DNA from 3 places in the Mesorhizobium sp. B2-3-2 genome. Region 1 is predicted to be linked to each of the others. Evidence: predicted binding sites of a transcription regulator. Region 1 holds the regulator's gene; each other region holds the start of a gene.
The links. The regulator PhoB, encoded in region 1, activates phosphate uptake and scavenging genes when phosphate is short. The targets are predictions, from matches to a motif close to TGTCATNNANCTGTCAT.
Positions count from the first base shown of each region.

Region 2: FJ964_RS04765 (LTA synthase family protein) is a predicted target of PhoB. The motif match lies at 1,377-1,393, and genes of this name have one in related genera.
Region 3: FJ964_RS04320 (RNA degradosome polyphosphate kinase) is a predicted target of PhoB. The motif match lies at 3,530-3,546, and genes of this name have one in related genera.

Region 1 covers NZ_VFWA01000023.1:41,294-47,530, reverse strand. The annotation lists gene pstS (phosphate ABC transporter substrate-binding protein PstS) at 1-701, shown strand, start outside; gene pstC (phosphate ABC transporter permease subunit PstC) at 767-1,756, shown strand; gene pstA (phosphate ABC transporter permease PstA) at 1,760-2,611, shown strand; gene pstB (phosphate ABC transporter ATP-binding protein PstB) at 2,608-3,411, shown strand; gene phoU (phosphate signaling complex protein PhoU) at 3,437-4,144, shown strand; gene phoB (phosphate regulon transcriptional regulator PhoB) at 4,164-4,853, shown strand; gene FJ964_RS29650 (ROK family protein) at 4,861-6,102, opposite strand.
Region 2 covers NZ_VFWA01000001.1:956,297-962,533, reverse strand. The annotation lists gene FJ964_RS04765 (LTA synthase family protein) at 1-1,338, opposite strand, end outside; gene fabD (ACP S-malonyltransferase) at 1,615-2,556, shown strand; gene fabG (3-oxoacyl-[acyl-carrier-protein] reductase) at 2,688-3,425, shown strand; gene FJ964_RS04750 (acyl carrier protein) at 3,695-3,931, shown strand; gene fabF (beta-ketoacyl-ACP synthase II) at 3,966-5,228, shown strand; gene mltG (endolytic transglycosylase MltG) at 5,331-6,237, shown strand, end outside.
Region 3 covers NZ_VFWA01000001.1:877,273-883,509, reverse strand. The annotation lists gene FJ964_RS04345 (amino acid ABC transporter permease) at 1-281, shown strand, start outside; gene FJ964_RS04340 (amino acid ABC transporter ATP-binding protein) at 297-1,100, shown strand; gene FJ964_RS04335 (TIGR02117 family protein) at 1,215-1,874, shown strand; gene FJ964_RS04330 (FAD-dependent monooxygenase) at 1,963-3,201, opposite strand; gene FJ964_RS04325 (zinc-finger domain-containing protein) at 3,220-3,465, opposite strand; gene FJ964_RS04320 (RNA degradosome polyphosphate kinase) at 3,666-5,858, shown strand; gene ppx (exopolyphosphatase) at 5,858-6,237, shown strand, end outside.

The sequences.
Region 1 (6,237 bases):
TGCTCGACGGCCCGACGCTGGCCGATATCTTCGTCGGCAAGATCACCAACTGGAACGACGCGGCGATCGCCAAGCTCAATCCCGACGTCAAGCTTCCCGACCAGGCGATTGCCGTCGTGCATCGCTCCGATGGTTCGGGCACCACGTTCAACTTCAGCTACTATCTGGCCGACGTCAGCGCCGACTGGAAGTCGAAGGTCGGCGTCAACACCGCGCTCGAATGGCCGGTCGGTATCGGCGCCAAGGGCAATGAAGGCGTCGCCAACAACGTCTCGCAGACCGGCGGCTCGATCGGCTATGTCGAATACGCCTACGCCAAGCAGAACAAGCTGACCTATGCCGACATGATCAACAAGGACGGCAAGAAGGTCGAGCCGACGGCGGCGGCGTTCTCGGCGGCGGCGGCCAATGCCGACTGGAGCTCGCAGCCGGGTTACGGCGTCATCCTGGCCAACCAGCCGGGCGCCGAATCCTGGCCGATGACGTCGGCCACCTGGATTCTGGTCTACAAGAAGCCCGGCGACGTGGCTGCGACCGGTGAAGCGCTCAAGTTCTTCGCCTGGTCCTACGCGAAGGGCGACGACATGGCCGGGGCGCTGGACTACGTTCCGATCCCCGACGCGGTCGTCAAGAGCGTCGAGGACATGTGGGCCAAGGACATCGTCGGCGAAGACGGCAAGCCGCTCTATTCCGCCATGTAATCCCTGCTGAATGAGGAGGGCGCTTCACGGCGCCCTCCCTGTCTTCCTTGAAACGCGAGGGCCAGATGACCGCCGTCTCCGAAGCCATGCCATCGTCGGCCGCCATGCGGGCCAGGGAAGCGACGGTCCGGCGCTTCGCGCTCACCGATACGATTTTCCGGGCGGCGACACGCTTTTCCGCCATCCTCGTCCTGCTCATCCTCGGCGGCGTGGCGATTTCGCTGTTTGCCGGCTCGTGGGAAGCGCTGTCGAAATTCGGGTTCTCCTTCCTGACGACCGAATCGTGGAACCCGGTTACCGAGAATTTCGGGGCGCTGGCCCCGATCTACGGAACCATCGTCACCGCCGCCATCGCTATCCTGATCGCCGTTCCCATCGGCATCGGCATCGCCATCTTCCTTACCGAACTCTGCCCACGGCCACTCCGGCGCCCCATCGGCATCGCCGTCGAGCTGCTTGCCGGCATACCCTCCATCATCTACGGCATCTGGGGCCTGTTCGTGTTCGCGCCGTTCCTGCAGACGACGGTGCAGCCCTTCATCATCAAGCTTTTCCACGACGTGCCGGGGCTCTCCAGCCTGTTTGCGGGTCCGCCCTACGGCATCGGCCTTTTGACCTCGGCGCTGATCCTTGCCATCATGGTCCTGCCCTTCATCACCTCGATCACCAAGGATGTCTTCGACACGGTGCCGGCGGTGCTGAAGGAATCGGCCTATGGCATCGGCTGCACGACCTGGGAGGTCACGCGCCGCGTCGTCATCCCCTATACCCGCGTCGGCATCATGGGCGGCGTCATGCTCGGCCTCGGCCGCGCGCTCGGCGAAACCATGGCGGTAACCTTCGTCATCGGCAACGCCCACCGCATCAGCGCCTCGCTTTTCGCGCCCGGCACGACGATCTCGGCAACCATCGCCAACGAATTCACCGAAGCCGACGGCGATCTCTATACGTCTTCGCTGGTGGCGCTCGGCCTGATCCTGTTCGTCATCACTTTCCTGATCCTTGCCCTTGCGCGCTACATGCTGCTGCGCATGGACAGCCGCACGGGAGCCTGACCGATGTCGACGGCCACATCGCTTCACAATCGACGCAAGCGCAGGAATGCCGTGATGATGACGCTATGCGTCACGGCGGCGGGCGTCGGTCTGGCCTGGCTGGCGCTGATCCTCGGCGCACTGCTCTATAAGGGCCTGTCGGGTGTTTCGCTGTCTGTGTTCACCGAAATGACACCGCCGCCCGGCGATGCCGGCGGCCTGCTCAATGCCATCTACGGCAGTATCATGATGACAGTCATCGCCGTCATCGTCGGCACGCCGATCGGTGTCCTCGCTGGGACCTACATGGCCGAATATGGCCGCTTCTCGCGCCTCACCACGATCGTGCGCTTCATCAACGACATCCTGCTGTCGGCACCCTCGATCATCGTCGGCCTGTTCGTCTACGAGCTGCTGGTGCGGCCGATGGGACATTTCTCGGCGATCGCCGGTGCCGTCGCGCTGGCCATCCTGGTCATCCCGGTCGTCGTGCGCACCACCGAGGACATGCTCAACCTGGTGCCTAACGCCTTGCGCGAGGCCGGCGCCGCGATCGGCGCGCCGCGTTGGGTGGTCATCCGCTCGGTCGCCTACCGTGCGGCGCTGTCGGGCATCGTCACCGGCATATTGCTGGCCATCGCCCGCATTTCCGGCGAGACGGCGCCGCTGCTCTTCACAGCGCTCAACAACCAGTTCTGGTCGAGCAATCTCAACGCGCCGATGGCCAGCCTGCCCGTCACCATCTTCCAGTTCGCTCTCAGCCCCTACGAGGAATGGCAGCAGCTGGCGTGGACCGGCGCACTCATAATCACCCTTACGGTTCTCGGGCTGAGCATCTTGGCCCGCAGCCTTACCGGACGCAGAGAGGACAGATGAAACCGATGTTGTCCACCGAGTTGAACACGCCCGAAGTCGCGGTCGAGAAAGCCAAGATCGAGGTCAAGAACCTCAATTTCTACTACGGCCAGTCGAAGGCGCTGAAGGATATCAGCCTGTCGCTGCCCGAGCGCAGCGTCACCGCCTTCATAGGGCCTTCGGGCTGCGGGAAGTCGACGCTGCTGCGCGTCTTCAACCGCATCTACGAGCTTTACCCGAAGCAGAGCGCCGAGGGCCAGGTGCTGCTCGACGGCCAGAACATCCTCGACCGTTCGCAGGACCTCAACCTGCTCAGAACCAAGATCGGCATGGTGTTCCAGAAGCCGACGCCGTTCCCGATGTCGATTTACGAGAACATCGCGTTCGGCGTCAGGCTCTATGAGAAGCTCAGCAAGGCCGAGATGGACGGCCGTGTCGAGCAGGCGCTGAAGCGCGCGGCACTGTGGAGCGAGGTCAAGGACAAGCTCAACGCCAGTGGCCTCAGCCTTTCGGGCGGCCAGCAGCAGCGCCTCTGCATCGCCCGCACGGTGGCGGTGAAGCCAGAGGTCATCCTGCTCGACGAGCCTGCCTCGGCGCTCGATCCGCTGTCGACCGCCAAGATCGAGGAACTGATCGACGAGCTGCAGGCCGATTACACGATCGTCATTGTCACCCATAACATGCAGCAGGCGGCGCGCGTGTCGAAGCAGACCGCCTTCATGTATCTGGGCGAGCTGGTCGAGTTCGACCGCACCGAGAAGATCTTCACGTCGCCCCGCGAGAAGCGCACGCAGGACTATATCACCGGCCGCTTCGGCTGATCCCAGGCATACGAGGACCAAGATCATGGCCGAACATACAGTCGCAGCCTTTGACGAAGATCTCGGACAGATCAGCAGGCTGATCCGCGACATGGGCGATCTCGCCTCATCGATGGTCGGCGGCGCCACCAAGGCGCTCCTGAATTCCGACAACGCGCTCGCCCAGCGCATCGTCTCCGACGACGCGATCATGGATGCGCGCCAGCGCGAACTCGACGACCGCGCCATCACCCTGATCGCCAAGCGGCAGCCCATGGCGGATGATTTGCGCCATGTCGTCGGCTCGATCCGCATGGCTGGCGATCTCGAACGCATCGGCGATCTGGCCAAGAACATCGCCAAGCGCGTCGGCACCGTCGGCCTGGCCGCCACGCCGCGCGACCTGTCGCACTCCATCGATGCCATGGCGCAGCTGGTACTGATCCAGGTGCAGGGCGTGATCGAGGAGTATGGCGCCCGTGATGCCTCGGCGCTTGCCAAGCTGCGCGCCGACGATGAACGCATCGACGTCAAATACACATCGGTGTTCCGCGAGCTGCTGACCTACATGATGGAGGATCCGCGCAACATCACCGCCTGCACGCATCTTTTGTTCTGCGCCAAGAACCTCGAGCGCATCGGTGATCATGTGACCAACATTGCCGAAAATGCCTATTATGTGCTGACCGGCACGCAATTGCCCGCCAATCGCCCGAAGCAGGACGAGACGGCGATGTCGGCGCCAGCGGCGTGACGGCAGGGGTGACCAGTCGATGATCGCGCCACGCATCATGGTGGTGGAGGACGAGGAGCCGCTGGGTGTGCTGCTCCGTTACAATCTGGAATCGGAGGGTTACCAGGTCGAGGTGGTGACGCGCGGCGACGAAGCCGAGATCCGCTTGCAGGAGAATGTCCCCGACCTTCTTGTGCTCGACTGGATGGTGCCGGCGGTTTCCGGCATCGAACTCTGCCGCCGTCTCCGGATGCGCCCCGAGACCGAGCGGCTGCCGATCATCATGCTGACGGCGCGCGGCGAGGAAAGCGACCGGGTGCGCGGTCTCTCCACCGGCGCCGACGACTATCTGGTCAAGCCGTTCTCAACCCCGGAATTCATGGCACGCGTCAAGGCGCTGCTGCGCCGCGCCAAGCCGGAAGTGCTGTCCAGCGTGCTCAAGGTCGGCGACATCGTGCTCGACCGTGAATCGCACCGGGTCTACCGCAAGAAGAGCGAGATCCGGCTCGGGCCGACCGAGTTCCGCCTGCTCGAATTCATGATGCGCCATCCGGGCCGGGTGTTCTCGCGCAGCCAGCTGCTCGACAATGTCTGGGGCGAAACGATCTACATCGACGAGCGCACCGTGGACGTCCATGTCGGCCGGCTGCGCAAGGCGGTCAACAACGGCCGCATGCCTGACGTGATCCGTACTATCCGTGGCGCGGGGTATGCGATCCGCGAAGACTAGGGATATGTCACGCAACATTCTCGCCCACGCCTGATTTCGCCTGTGCCCCCGGTGCGAAAATTTCCTGGTCGACGTAGGTCAGCGCGCGCATGGCGCAGCCCTCGCGGATCAGCGGCAGTTCGTTCGGCTCGGTGTCGAAGGAAATCGATTTCGAGTGCTGGCCGCCGGCGGTCTGGGCAATGGCTTCGCGCAGAGCCGGCTCGATCAGGTCGAAGGCGGCGGCGCTGACGCCGACCATGGCGACCGGCGCCGGATCGATCAGGGCGAACAGGCTGCCAAGGCCATAGCCCAGCGCCTCGCCGGCCTTGCGGTAGGCTTCGCGCTCCGGCCCGTCCTTTTCGCGCGCCGAGGCCGCCAGCGCACGCATGTCGGCGTCGCTGACGTCGACGGGCTCGGTGTCCTCGCCAAGCTGCCTCGCGTTGCGCCAGATGGCATAGTTGCCGGCATAGGCCTCGACGCAGCCGCGCCGGCCGCAGCGGCAGAGCGCCCCGCCCGGGCGATGGATCATGTGGCCGAACTCGCCTCCGGATGAATGGGTGCCGGTGAACAGTTCGCCCTTCAGCACCAGGCCCATGCCGATGCCGTGCGACAACAGGATGGCGATGAAGTCGTCGCGGTAACGCCGGGGATCGCGCCAGCGCAGCGCCACCGCCATCATGTTGCAATCGTTCTCCATGGTGGCGGGAATGCCGAACTCGGCCTCCAGTATGTCGGCGAAGGCGATGTCGGTCTGCGGCGTGATCGGCGACCACAGCATGGCGCGCGCATCCGTATCGGTGATGCCCTGGATCGCCAGCGCGATACGAGCGATGCTGGCGACGTCGAGGTCGGGATCCTCGAACCGTCGCCTGACGATGGCCACGCATTCGCCGATCAGCGCCTCGCGCGACATGGTCAGCGTGTCCAGCCGGCGTTGCTCCTCCGATATCACCTGGCCGGCATAGTCGATGACGGCGACGGAGAGGAAATTCAGCGACAGCACCACGGTCATCACCGCCGCGGCTTCAGGGTTGAGGCTGAGGCCGATCTGCGGCCGGCCGCGTTTCATCGCACCGGCCTCGCTCGGCTTGCTCTGCGCCAGGATGCCTTCGCCGATCAGGTCGGAGGAGATCGCCGATATGGTGGAGTGGCTGAGCCCGGTGGTCGCGGCAATCTCGGTGCGCGACGGCTGCCCGGCACGGCGCACGGCCGCGATCACCATCGCCCGATTGCGTCGGCGCAGATCGTCGTGGCGAATTCCGACCGACATGTTTCTCGCATCCTCCCGGTCGCCGTCTTCTCTCCCCAGGCCCAGCGACCGCCAAATACTGGCAGAACCGGCCTTGGCTGTCATTATTTATTCCGGAGCTCGAAAAAAATTCACGAGGACATCAAAATACATCAG
Region 2 (6,237 bases), on a different contig from region 1:
GGTGTGGGTCGGGTTGTAATAGCGGTTCGGCTCGTAAGGGCCGTGGTTCTGCAGGCTGACGGCAAAGAAGAACACCGGGGCATCGCTGGCATCGGCCTCGCTGATGATCTCGTCCGTCATCGCCGCGTCGGATGCCAGCGGCCCGCGCTTTTGCATCGGCGGCAGCGTCTCTTCCGATCTGAAGTCGTCGAAGCCGAAATCGGCATAGACCGCGCCGCGGTTCCAGAACCAGTTGGTGCCCGGATGGATGGCGCGCGCCTTGTAGCCCTCCCTCTTCAGGAAAGTCGCCAGCGACGGCGTCGGCGTGCGCACATATTGCTGGTAGGGGATGCTGCCGGCCGGCAGGAAGGCGTTGGAGAAGCCGGTCAGTGCCTCGAACTCGATATTGGCGGTCATGCCGCCGAATTCGGGTGAGAACATGGAGCCCGAACGCAGCGCCCGCACGTTGGGGATCGGATCGGGCGTGATGGTGACCCCGGGCAGCTTGGTCGGATCCCAGAAGGATTCGCTCATGACGACGATGATGTCGGGCTTTTCCTGGGGCACAGAGGCGGTCACCTGCGGCCTGTCGATGGCCGCGATCGTCTTTTCCGAATAGCCTGGCGGCGCCGAGACATGCGCCATCGGCACGTTGAGCGCGAAGGCGAGCGCAAAGCCGTTGGAGGCGTAATTTTCCTTCTGGTCCCACATGATCGGGATGATCTGCAGCCGGTCCCGGGTCCAGGAGAAGGTGGCATAGTCCATGATCGAGACGAAGAAGGCGAGCAGCGGCACCGCCAGCGTCAGCCGGGCGAGACGGCCCTTGCGACTGAGTATCGGCACCTTTCGACGCCAGACCCGCCAGCCATAGATGAGCAGCGACAGGCCGGCGACGATGCCGACAACCATGGCAAGGGCGGTCATCGGGCGGTCACGCACCAGAAGCGGCAGCAGCGCCACGATCTGGCGGGAGTAGAGGAAATCGGTCGGGTAGAGGGGATCGCCGAGATAATGCGATTTCTGATGACCGATGAAAGCCAGCGAGAGCGTCAGCGGCGCGACGATCATCAGGCTTTGATAGCTGCGGCCGAAAACGGCATCGAGGCCGATCAGAACCAGGGCGAACACCACGATCGTGGTCCAGCCCGGCTTGAGCGGCTGCAGGAAGAAGGAAACCGTGCCGCCGAAGTCGCCGCGCACGATCAATTCGATGGCGAACACCAGGACGGCTGCGATCAGCAGGCTGGTCAGCCCATAGCGTATGGTCGGCCACTTCCGTCCCGGCAGGTAGCCGGTGGAAGGATCGTCTTCCAGAAACTGTGGCGCGGCTTTGCCTGCGCCTTTCGAAATCCTAGCCACTTTAACTTCCCCACCCAGCGACAGACCCGTCACTCGATTGTCATGGAATTGTCACGCAAAGCTAGCGCCTGTGGCGGAAATAAGAAGAGCCAGCAAACGATTCGTGAGCGGTTTTCATCAGGAGTGATCGCCAAAAAGCCTTTTGGAACAGGCACTCGGCCCACAAAGCTGCCGAGCGGCCGGGCCGAACCGGGCTTGACTTGGCAGGCCGCGTTGCGTCACAGGCAGGAAAATTCGTGTATCAGGCAAGCAGAACCGAGCTTTGGGAGCCCACACATGGCCGTTGCATTCACCTTCCCGGGACAAGGCAGCCAGGCTGTCGGCATGGGCAAGGACCTCGCCGATGCCTTCCCCGAGGCGCGTAGGGTTTTTAGCGAAGTCGACGACGCGCTCGGCGAAAACCTGTCGAAGCTGATCTGGGAAGGGCCGGAAGAGACGCTGACGCTGACCGCCAACGCGCAGCCGGCGCTGATGGCTGTATCGTTGGCCGCGATCAGGGCCTTGGAAGGACGCGGTTTCTCGCTGAAGGACAAGGTCGCCTACGTCGCCGGCCATTCGCTGGGCGAGTATTCGGCGCTCGCCGCCGCCGGCTTCGTCTCGGTTGCCGATGCCGCCAGGCTGCTGCGCATCCGCGGCAATGCCATGCAAGCGGCGGTGCCGGCCGGCGAAGGCGCCATGGCGGCGATCATCGGGCTGGAGCAGGCCGATGTCGAAGCCGCCTGCGCCGAGGCTGCCAAAGGCTCGGTCTGCCAGATCGCCAACGACAATGGCGGTGGCCAGCTGGTGATTTCCGGCGCCAGGGCGGCGGTCGAACTCGCCGCCAAACTATGCACCGAGAAGGGCGCCAAGCGGGCGCTGATGCTGCAGGTCTCCGCGCCCTTCCATTCGGCGCTGATGGCGCCTGCCGCCGAGATCATGCGGGAAGCGCTGGCTGGCGTAACAAAGAACGCGCCTGTCGTGCCGCTCGTCTCCAATGTCACGGTCACTCCGACCAGCGATCCCGACGTCATTGCGCGCCGTCTGTTCGAACAGGTGATCGGCCGCGTGCGCTGGCGCGAGACGGTGGAGTGGTTCGGCGCGAACGGCGTCACCACGCTCTATGAAGTCGGCGCGGGAAAAGTGCTTTCAGGGCTGGCCCGGCGCATAAACCGCGACATCGCCACGCGATCGGTCGGAACCGCGGCGGAGGTCGAGGCCGCATTGGCGGCGCTCGGGTGAAGCGCCGCGTGTGAATTGATGGCGCGGCTTGTATCGCTGAAGATATTCCGTTGATGATGGCAATCGGACACCGGCACGACGTATACAGATAAGGTTGCTCGCTGAGCTTCCGAAACCAAAGAGGAAAACACATGTTCGAACTGACCGGCCGCAAGGCACTTGTCACCGGCGCGTCGGGAGGCATCGGCGAGGCGATCGCCAGGGTGTTGCATGCGCAGGGCGCCGTCGTCGGCCTGCACGGCACGCGCATCGAGAAACTGGAGGCGCTGGCCGCCGAACTTGGCGACCGGGTGAAGCTGTTTCCGGCCGACCTGTCGAACCGCGACGAGGTCAAGGCGCTCGGCCAGAAAGCGGAGGCCGATCTCGAGGGCGTCGACATCCTGGTCAACAATGCCGGCATCACCAAGGACGGACTGTTCGTGCGCATGTCGGACGCCGACTGGGACAGCGTGCTCGAAGTCAACCTGACGGCCGTGTTCAGGCTGACGCGTGAGTTGACCCATCCGATGATGCGCCGTCGCCACGGCCGCATCATCAACATTACCTCGGTGGTCGGCGTCACCGGCAATCCCGGCCAGACCAACTACTGCGCCTCCAAGGCCGGCATGATCGGCTTTTCCAAATCGCTGGCGCAGGAGATCGCCACCCGCAGCATAACCGTCAACTGTGTCGCCCCGGGCTTCATCGAATCGGCGATGACCGACAAGCTCAACGACAAGCAGAAGGAGGCGATCATGGCCGCGATCCCGACGCGCCGCATGGGCACCAGCGCCGAAGTGGCGTCCGCCGTCGCCTATCTTGCCTCCAACGAGGCCGGCTACGTCACCGGTCAAACCATCCATGTGAACGGCGGTATGGCGATGATCTGATCGGGTCGGCCAAAGCATGCATTTCGGGCCGGGCCCGGGCATTCGCGGTGGCTTTGAGACGGCGACAGGCAACGCCTGGGCGGGCTGTGAAAAGCGACCATTTCGGCTTGGACGCCCACGATTTTTCGTGTAATGCGGCCCGCAACCCGGCGGTTCGGGCAAAAACCGGTCTGCGGCCATTGCGTTTCCGGCGGGACCATCTTTCAGCTTGATTAGCGGCATTCCGCCCGCTAACGAAGACAGACAACCAAAAGACGAGGATGCCCCAAATGAGTGACACCGCAGAGCGCGTCAAGAAGATTGTCATCGAGCACCTGGGCGTCGATGCCGACAAGGTGACGGAGCAGGCGAGCTTCATCGATGATCTGGGCGCCGACAGTCTCGACACGGTCGAACTCGTCATGGCGTTCGAAGAAGAATTCGGCGTCGAGATCCCCGACGACGCGGCTGAAACCATCCTGACGGTGGGCGATGCCGTGAAGTACATCGACAAGGCTTCGGCCTGACGCTTTCCGCAGTCATCACCGGGGAGGACCTGCGATGAGGCGTGTCGTCGTCACGGGCCTTGGGTTGCTGTCGCCGTTCGGCATGGGCTTCGAGCACAGCTGGAAGGAACTTCTGACCGGCCGCAGCGCCGCCAAGCGCATCACCGAGTTCGAGGTGGAGGATCTTGCCTGCAAGATCGCCCATGTCGTTCCGCGCGGTGACGGCAGCAACGCAACCTTCAATCCCGAGGCGGTGCTCGAGCCGAAGGAACTGCGCAAGATCGGCGACTTCATCCTGTACGGGATCGCAGCCGCCGACGAGGCGCTGAAGGATTCCGGCTGGCAGCCGAAGACCCATGCCGAGCAGTGCGCCACCGGCGTTCTGATCGGTTCGGGCATTGGCGGCATCGAAGGCATCGCCGAGAACGCGATGATCCTGAAGGAGCGCGGCCCGCGCCGCATCAGCCCCTTCTTCATCCCCGGCCAGATCATCAATCTCGTCTCCGGCCAGGTTTCGATCCGGCATGGGCTGAAAGGCCCCAATCATGCCGTCGTCACCGCTTGCTCGACCGGCGCGCATGCGATCGGCGACGCAGCCCGGCTGATCATCTGGGGCGATGCCGACGTCATGGTCGCCGGCGGCGCCGAAGCGCCGGTGACGCGACTGTCGATCGCTGGCTTCGCTGCCTGCCGCGCGCTCTCGACCGAGCGCAACGACGCGCCGCAAACGGCGTCGCGGCCCTATGACCGTGATCGCGACGGCTTCGTCATGGGCGAGGGCGCCGGCGTCGTCGTGCTTGAAGAACTCGAGCATGCCAAGGCACGCGGCGCGAAAATCTATGCGGAGGTGACCGGCTACGGCCTGACCGGCGACGCCTATCACATCACCGCACCGGCTGAAGACGGCGACGGCGCATTCCGTTGCATGACGGCGGCGTTGAACCGGGCAAAGCTGACGCCCGCCGATGTCGATTACATCAACGCGCACGGCACTTCGACCATGGCCGACACGATCGAGCTCGGCGCCGTCGAGCGGCTGGTCGGCAACGCCGCATCGAAGATTTCGATGTCGTCGACCAAATCGTCGATCGGCCATCTCCTCGGCGCGGCAGGGGCTGCCGAAGCGATCTTTTCGATCCTCGCCATCCGCGACAACATCGCGCCGGCAACCATCAACCTTGACAATCCGGAACGTGAAACCGCGATCGACCTGGTGCCGAACAAACCGCGTGCCCGCCAGATCGACGTGGCGTTGTCCAATTCCTTCGGCTTCGGCGGCACCAACGCTTCACTGGTCTTCCAGCGCTACAATGGCTGACCGTCCGCCTGCCGGACGGCGCTTCGGCGTGTCGTCAATTTTGCCATATTCGCCCCTACTCTGCCGCAGGGGATTCGTTGAGAGATCAAACGGTAGGGCGAAATGAACACAAATCCGGCCGGCAACGGAGAGTTCGGGCAAGGGCAGGCGACATCGGGGCCGATCGTGCCGAAGACAGCCGCCGAAGCCTTGCGTCCGGAGGCCGGCACGCCGCCGCCGAAGCGCTCGCGTGCTTCGCGCAGTCAGGTCGTCGTGTTCATGAACTTCGTCATCTCCTTGGTGATGCTGATGGTTCTGGCGGCGGGTATCGCGCTTTACTTCGGCAAGCAGGAATTCACCGAGCCCGGCCCATCGGCTAATGGCGACACCTTCCTGGTCAAGCCGAACACCGGCGTCCAGGATATCGCCGACCAGCTCGAGCGGCGCGGCCTGATCAGCGACGCCCGCATATTCCGTCTTGGCGTGCGCGCCTTCGGCAATGATTCGGCGCTGAAGGCCGGCGAATACGAGATCAAACCCAGGGCGTCCATGCGCGACATCATGGAATTGCTGAAGAGCGGCAAGTCGGTCATGTACTCGCTGACCATTCCCGAAGGGCTGACCGTCGAGCAGGCGCTGGCGCGCATCGCAGGCGAGCCCGCCTTGAGCGGCGACATGCCGGCCACCGTGCCTCCAGAGGGCAGCCTCGCCACCGATACGCTGCGCTTCACGCGCGGCGCCACGCGCCAGCAGATGATCGACAAGCTGCTGGCCGACCAGAAGAAGCTTGTCGAGGAGGTCTGGCAGCGGCGCGCCGCCGACCTGCCGCTCGCCAGCATTGATGAGTTCGTCACGCTGGCCTCGATCGTCGAGAAGGAAACAGGCAAGGGCGATGAGCGTTCGCGCGTCGCCGCGGTCTTCCTGAACCGGCTGGCCAAGGGCATGCGCCTGCAATCCGATCCGACCATCATCTACGGTCTGTTCGGCGGCAAGGGCAAACCCGCCGACCGGCCTATCTATCAGTCGGACA
Region 3 (6,237 bases), on a different contig from region 1:
TGGGGCTGATCGTGCTGCCGCAGGCGCTGAAGCTGGTCATTCCCGGCATCGTCAACACGTTCATCGGCATGTTCAAGGACACCAGCCTGGTCCTCATCATCTCGATGTTCGACCTGCTCGGCGTCGTCAAGCAGAACTTCTCGGACGCCAACTGGGCGACGCCGCAGACCGCGAAATCCGGTCTCGTCTTCGCCGCCTTCGTGTTTTGGCTGTTCTGCTTCGGCATGTCGCGCTATTCAATGTATACGGAACGCCGGCTCGACACCGGTTACAAACGATAAAAAGGGGATTGGTTCATGGCCACCGAAAACGCCGTCAGCGCGGAAGAGATCAAGGTCAATGCCGCGAAGATGCACATCTCGACCACCGATGTCGCCATCGACATCATCGCCATGCACAAATGGTATGGCGAGTTCCATGTGCTGAAGGACATCAACCTCAAGGTGATGCGCGGCGAGCGCATCGTCATCTGCGGCCCGTCCGGCTCCGGAAAGTCCACCATGATCCGCTGCATCAACCGGCTCGAAGAACACCAGAAGGGCAAGATCTTCGTCGATGGCAAGGAATTGACCAACGATCTCAAGAAGATCGACGAGGTGCGCCGAGAGGTCGGCATGGTGTTCCAGCACTTCAACCTGTTCCCCCACCTGACCATCCTGGAGAACTGCACGCTGGCGCCGATCTGGGTCCGCAAGACGCCGAAGAAGCAGGCCGAGGAAATCGCCATGCATTTCCTCAAGCGCGTCAAGATCCCCGAACAGGCCAACAAGTATCCGGGCCAGCTCTCCGGCGGCCAGCAGCAGCGCGTGGCGATTGCCCGTTCGCTCTGCATGAACCCGCGCATCATGCTGTTCGATGAGCCGACCTCCGCTCTCGACCCGGAAATGATCAAGGAAGTGCTGGAGACCATGGTTAGCCTTGCCGAGGAAGGCATGACCATGCTGTGCGTCACCCACGAAATGGGCTTTGCGCGGAAAGTCGCCAACCGGGTGATCTTCATGGATCAGGGCCAGATCGTCGAGCAGAACACGCCGGCCGAGTTCTTCGACCACCCGCGCCACGAGCGCACGAAGCTGTTCCTGTCGCAGATATTGCACTGAGCGGTGCTTCATCGAAGTCGAAAGAGCCCGGCCGCGCCACGGTCGGGCTTTTCACACTTGGCCGCTCGGATCGTTTCGATTGAAACGTGATGGAATCGCAAGAACTATGCACGGATGAGAAAACGCCTTCGTTTGCTGGCCGTGCTGGTTGCCGCGGTGGTGCTGGTCGCGGCACTCGGCACGCTGGTGCCGCGACCACTCTGGCCGGCTGCCGCGGCCGGCGAGGGCGTCAGGCACATTCTGGTGCTTAGCAATCCGATCCACACCGACATCGCCATTCCCGTCGATGACGGCGTGCGCCGACGCTTTCGCTTCCTCGCCGCTGCCGGCCAGCCTTCCGATGCGCCCGAGGTGCGCTACATCGTCTTCGGCTGGGGCGGCCGCGCCTTCTACCTGGAGACGCCGACCTGGTCGCAGCTGAAGGCGATGCCCGTATTCAAGGCCCTGACGCTTGACGCTTCAGTGATGCACGTCGAGGTCGCCGGCGATATCTCCGGACCCGATGTCGCCGGCTTCGACATCCCGGAAGACCGCTTTGCCGCATTGCTCGACTTCATCGATGCGAGCTTTCAGCAAGGACCAGGCGGGCCGATCGTCATCGCCGGGGCCGCCTATTCCGATTTCGACCGCTTCTATGAGGCGAACGGCCATTTCAATGCGCTGGTCGGCTGCAACACCTGGACGGCCGCCGCCTTGCGAACCGCCGGCCTGCGCACCGGTTGGTGGAACCCGCTGCCGGTCTCGCTCGACCTGTCGATGCGGCTGTATAATTGATGATCCGGCCATCAGCCGATGTCATATGGCTGAAGAGCGCAGTTCAGAACATGGGCGCTGTCCCGCCAGCCTGTCGCGGCTGCGTTTTTCACCGCCATACAATCTTCCGCTCCTCCCATCCATAGAGCCAGTCCAGATCCGCCGCGAGCTTCTCCGCCGGCCGCGCCGCCAGGATCAGGTTGCGGGCGATCGCCACCGGGCCCGAGGCATGCCACGCAAGCCGGTTGAAAGCGCCGCGCCGGATGACCTTGGCGACGCGCGGTCGCCGCAGGTTCTCCCAGATGGTGAGGCTTTGCCCTGGGTCGGCTGGGAAGTCGGCGATCAAATTGGCAAGCGTTACCGCATCCTCGATGGCCATTGCCGCGCCCTGCGCCGCGAAGGGCGTCATGGCATGCGCCGCGTCGCCGATCAGTGCCACCCCCTCCGGCATCGTCCAGCGCCTTTGCTCCACGGTGTGGATCGGAAAGGCGGTCCATGGACCGGCTAAGGTGACGAGTCTCGCCAGCGCTGGCGACGTGCCGCGCATAGCACCGGCAAGGATGGCGGGATCGGCATGACCCGACCAGCCTTCGGCAATGCGCTTGCCCTTAGTGAAGGCGACCAGGTTGAAGGCGCTGCCCCTGCTGACGGGGTAGGCTACCATGTGGAAATCGGGATGCAGGAAGGTGGTGACGCAGTCGGCGGCGCCGAGCGCGGCAAAGGCTCGCCCTGCTTCGCTGTCCGCGCCGACCGTGGCGCGCCAGGCCAGCTCGCCGGCGAAATGGCTATTCGCGAAGCCGGCTCCGCCGCCTGGACTGGCAAACCTCCGCACTGCTGACCAAACGCCATCGGCACCGACCAGCAGAGATTCTTCGGTGTCGATGACCTTGCGGCCGCCCCCGTCTGTCATGGTGATAACGAGTGAACCGGTGGCCACGCTGCTGACCTGCGCGCCGGCGGTGAGATGGATGCCAGGCATCTGGGCAACACGCGCCATCAGCGCGTTTTGCAGGTCCGCTCGATGCGCCACGAGGTAAGGCGCACCCCAGCGCGCCTCGCCGGCTTGCCCAAGCGGCACGCGCGCCAGTTCACGCAGACTTGCGGCATCCTTCAGCACCACGGCTTCCGGCTTGACGGCATTGGGAAGAAGTGCGTCGAGTACGCCGAGCCCACGCAGGATGCGCGTGGCGTTGGGCGAAAGCTGGATGCCGGCGCCCGCCGCCTCGAGGCGCTGCGCCTGTTCGAAGATCCGTACGGGATATCCGCGCCTGGCGAAAGCCAGCGCCGCGGTCAGCCCCGCAATACCCGCCCCGGCGATGATGACTTGCCGGGACTGTGCGTCTGCCATTGGCCCGGCCGCTGGAGGTCAGGCGGCCTGGTCGATGTAGAGGCAGCCGGCCGGCAGCGTTTCCATGGCCGTCAGCTTCGGCGAATAGCGGTAGAGCGTCGAGCAGTAGGGGCAGACCTTCTCATTGTCGTCGCCCATGTCGAGAAAGACATGCGGATGGTCGAAGGGCGGGTTGGCCCCGGTGCACATGAATTCCTTGACGCCGATATCGATCGCCGGATGGCCCGCATCGTTCTGGAAATGGGGAATGGAACCGCCTGCCATCGTCGTCTCCTTTAGCGCAGTCTGCTCAGCGTTTGGATCATAACCGGCCTGTTTGCAAGTTCGATGAAATGAAACTGTCGCAAAAGCCTGTCAGAGGATAAGTTAAGCCGGTTAATCGGCTGGAGCATCGCGGCCAGGCGCAACAGCCTGGGCGCCGCCCGAAAGCGGCGAAGCAACCAGACGTGGGAAGAGCAGGAACCATGAACGAACTGAAGCCGGTCCAGAGCGAGTTCATCAATGCGGAAGCGGCAAGCCCGGAAGGCAATCCGGATCGTTTCGTCAATCGCGAGTTCTCCTGGTTGCAGTTCAACCGCCGCGTGCTCGAGGAATCGCAGAACACAAACCATCCGCTGCTGGAGAGGGTACGTTTCCTGTCGATCTCCGCAGCCAATCTCGACGAGTTCTTCATGGTGCGCGTAGCCGGTCTCGCCGGCCAGGTTCGCGAAGGCATCGTGTTGAGAAGCCCGGACGGGCGTACCCCCGAACAGCAGCTCGAACAGCTGCTGCGTGAGGTCGAACGGTTGCAGGAAGACCAGCAGAAGAGCCTTTCGGCTCTGACCGTGCTGCTCAACAAGGAAGGCATCGAGAGCATCACCCGCGACGCGCTGACCAAGGACGAGAAGGCCTGGCTGGAGGAGCACTTCCAGGATCAGGTGTTTCCTGTTCTCACGCCATTGTCGATCGACCCGGCGCACCCATTCCCGTTCATCCCCAATCTCGGCTTCTCGATGGCGCTGCAGCTTCGCCATCGCAAGAACGGCGAGGAGATGAGCGCGCTCTTGCGCCTGCCGGTGGCGCTGAAGCGCTTCATCCGCCTGCCGGACCGCAAGCACCATGTCCGCTTCATCCCGCTGGAAGAGGCGGTCGGCCTTTACATCGGCAAGTTGTTCCCGGGATACGAGGTCAAGGGCTCCGGTACGTTCCGCATCATCCGCGACAGCGATATCGAGGTCGAGGAGGAATCGGAAGATCTCGTGCGCCTGTTCGAGACCGCGCTGAAGCGCCGCCGCCGCGGCTCCGTCATTCGCATCGAGTTCGACATGCTCATGCCGGCCGAACTGCGCGAATTCGTCGCCGGCGAACTCGGCGTCTCATCGAGCCGCATCAGCGTCCTGACCGGTCCGCTGGCGCTCAGCCAGATTTCGGAGATCGTGGCCGTTGCCCGCGACGACCTCAAATTCACGCCCTACAATCCGCGTTTCCCCGAGCGCATCCGCGAGCATGGCGGCGACTGCTTCGCCGCCATCCGCGAGAAGGACATCATCGTCCACCACCCCTACGAATCCTTCGACGTCGTGGTTCAGTTCCTGCGCCAAGCGATGGCCGACCCGGAAGTGGTGGCGATCAAGCAGACGCTTTACCGCACCTCCAATGACAGCCCGATCGTGCGTGCGCTGGTCGATGCGGCCGAGGCCGGCAAGTCGGTGACGGCCCTGGTCGAGCTCAAGGCGCGCTTCGACGAGGAGGCCAACATCCGCTGGGCGCGCGACCTCGAACGCGCCGGCGTCCAGGTCGTGTTCGGCTTCCTCGAGCTCAAGACCCACGCCAAAATGTCTCTGGTGGTGCGGCGCGAGGACGGAAAGCTGCGCAACTATGTGCATCTGGGCACCGGCAACTACCATCCCGTGACCGCGCGCATCTACACCGACCTGTCCTTCTTTACTACCGATGCCACGATCGCGCGCGATGTCGCCCAACTGTTCAACTTCATCACCGGCTATGCCGAGCCGACCGCCGAAATGCGGCTGGCGATCTCGCCCTTCACGCTGAGGAACCGCATCCTGCAGCACATTTCCGATGAGGTCGCCCACGCGCTCGAGGGACGCCCGGCGCGCATCTGGATGAAGATGAACGCCCTTGTCGATCCGATCATCATCGACGCGCTCTACGACGCCAGCCGCGCCGGCGTCGAGATCGACCTCGTCGTGCGCGGCATATGCTGCCTGCGGCCGCAGGTACCGGGCCTGTCGGAAAACATCAGGGTCAAGTCGATCGTCGGCCGTTTCCTCGAGCACAGCCGCATCTATTGCTTCGGCAATGGCCATGGCTTGCCATCGGACGAGGCGGTCGTCTACATCTCCTCGGCCGACCTCATGCCGCGCAATCTTGACCGTCGCGTCGAGACCATGGTGCCGATCACCAACCCAACTGTGCATGAACAGGTGCTGGGCCAGATCATGCTCGGCAACATCATGGACAATCAGCAAAGTTTCGACGTATTGGCTGATGGAACCTCCCGGCGCGTCGTGCTCGAGGAGGGCGAGGAACCGTTCAACGCACAGGAATATTTCATGACCAATCCGAGCCTGTCGGGACGGGGTGATGCGCTGAAATCGCATGCGCCGAAGCGGATCGCGCAATTCAAGCGCCGCAAGAAGAACGCCGCCGCCTGATGCTGTCCGATTCCCAGGGCCGGCTGCAGGATCGCCGACCGCTGTCCATCATCGACATCGGCTCGAATTCGATCCGCCTTGTCGTCTATGAGGGGCTGGCGCGCTCGCCGACCATGCTGTTCAACGAAAAGATGCTGGCGGGCCTCGGCCGCGGCATCGTGTCGACGGGGAAGCTCGACCCCGAGGGCGTGACGCGGTCAATGGAGGAGTTCCGCCGCTTCCGCGCGCTCTCCGACCAGGCCGGCGCCGAGCACATGTACGTGCTGGCGACCGCGGCTGCCCGCGAGGCCGTCAACGGCCCCGATTTCATCCACCGCGCCGAAGACGTGCTCAAGACCGAGATCCGCGTGATCAGCGGCCGCGAGGAAGCCTATTATTC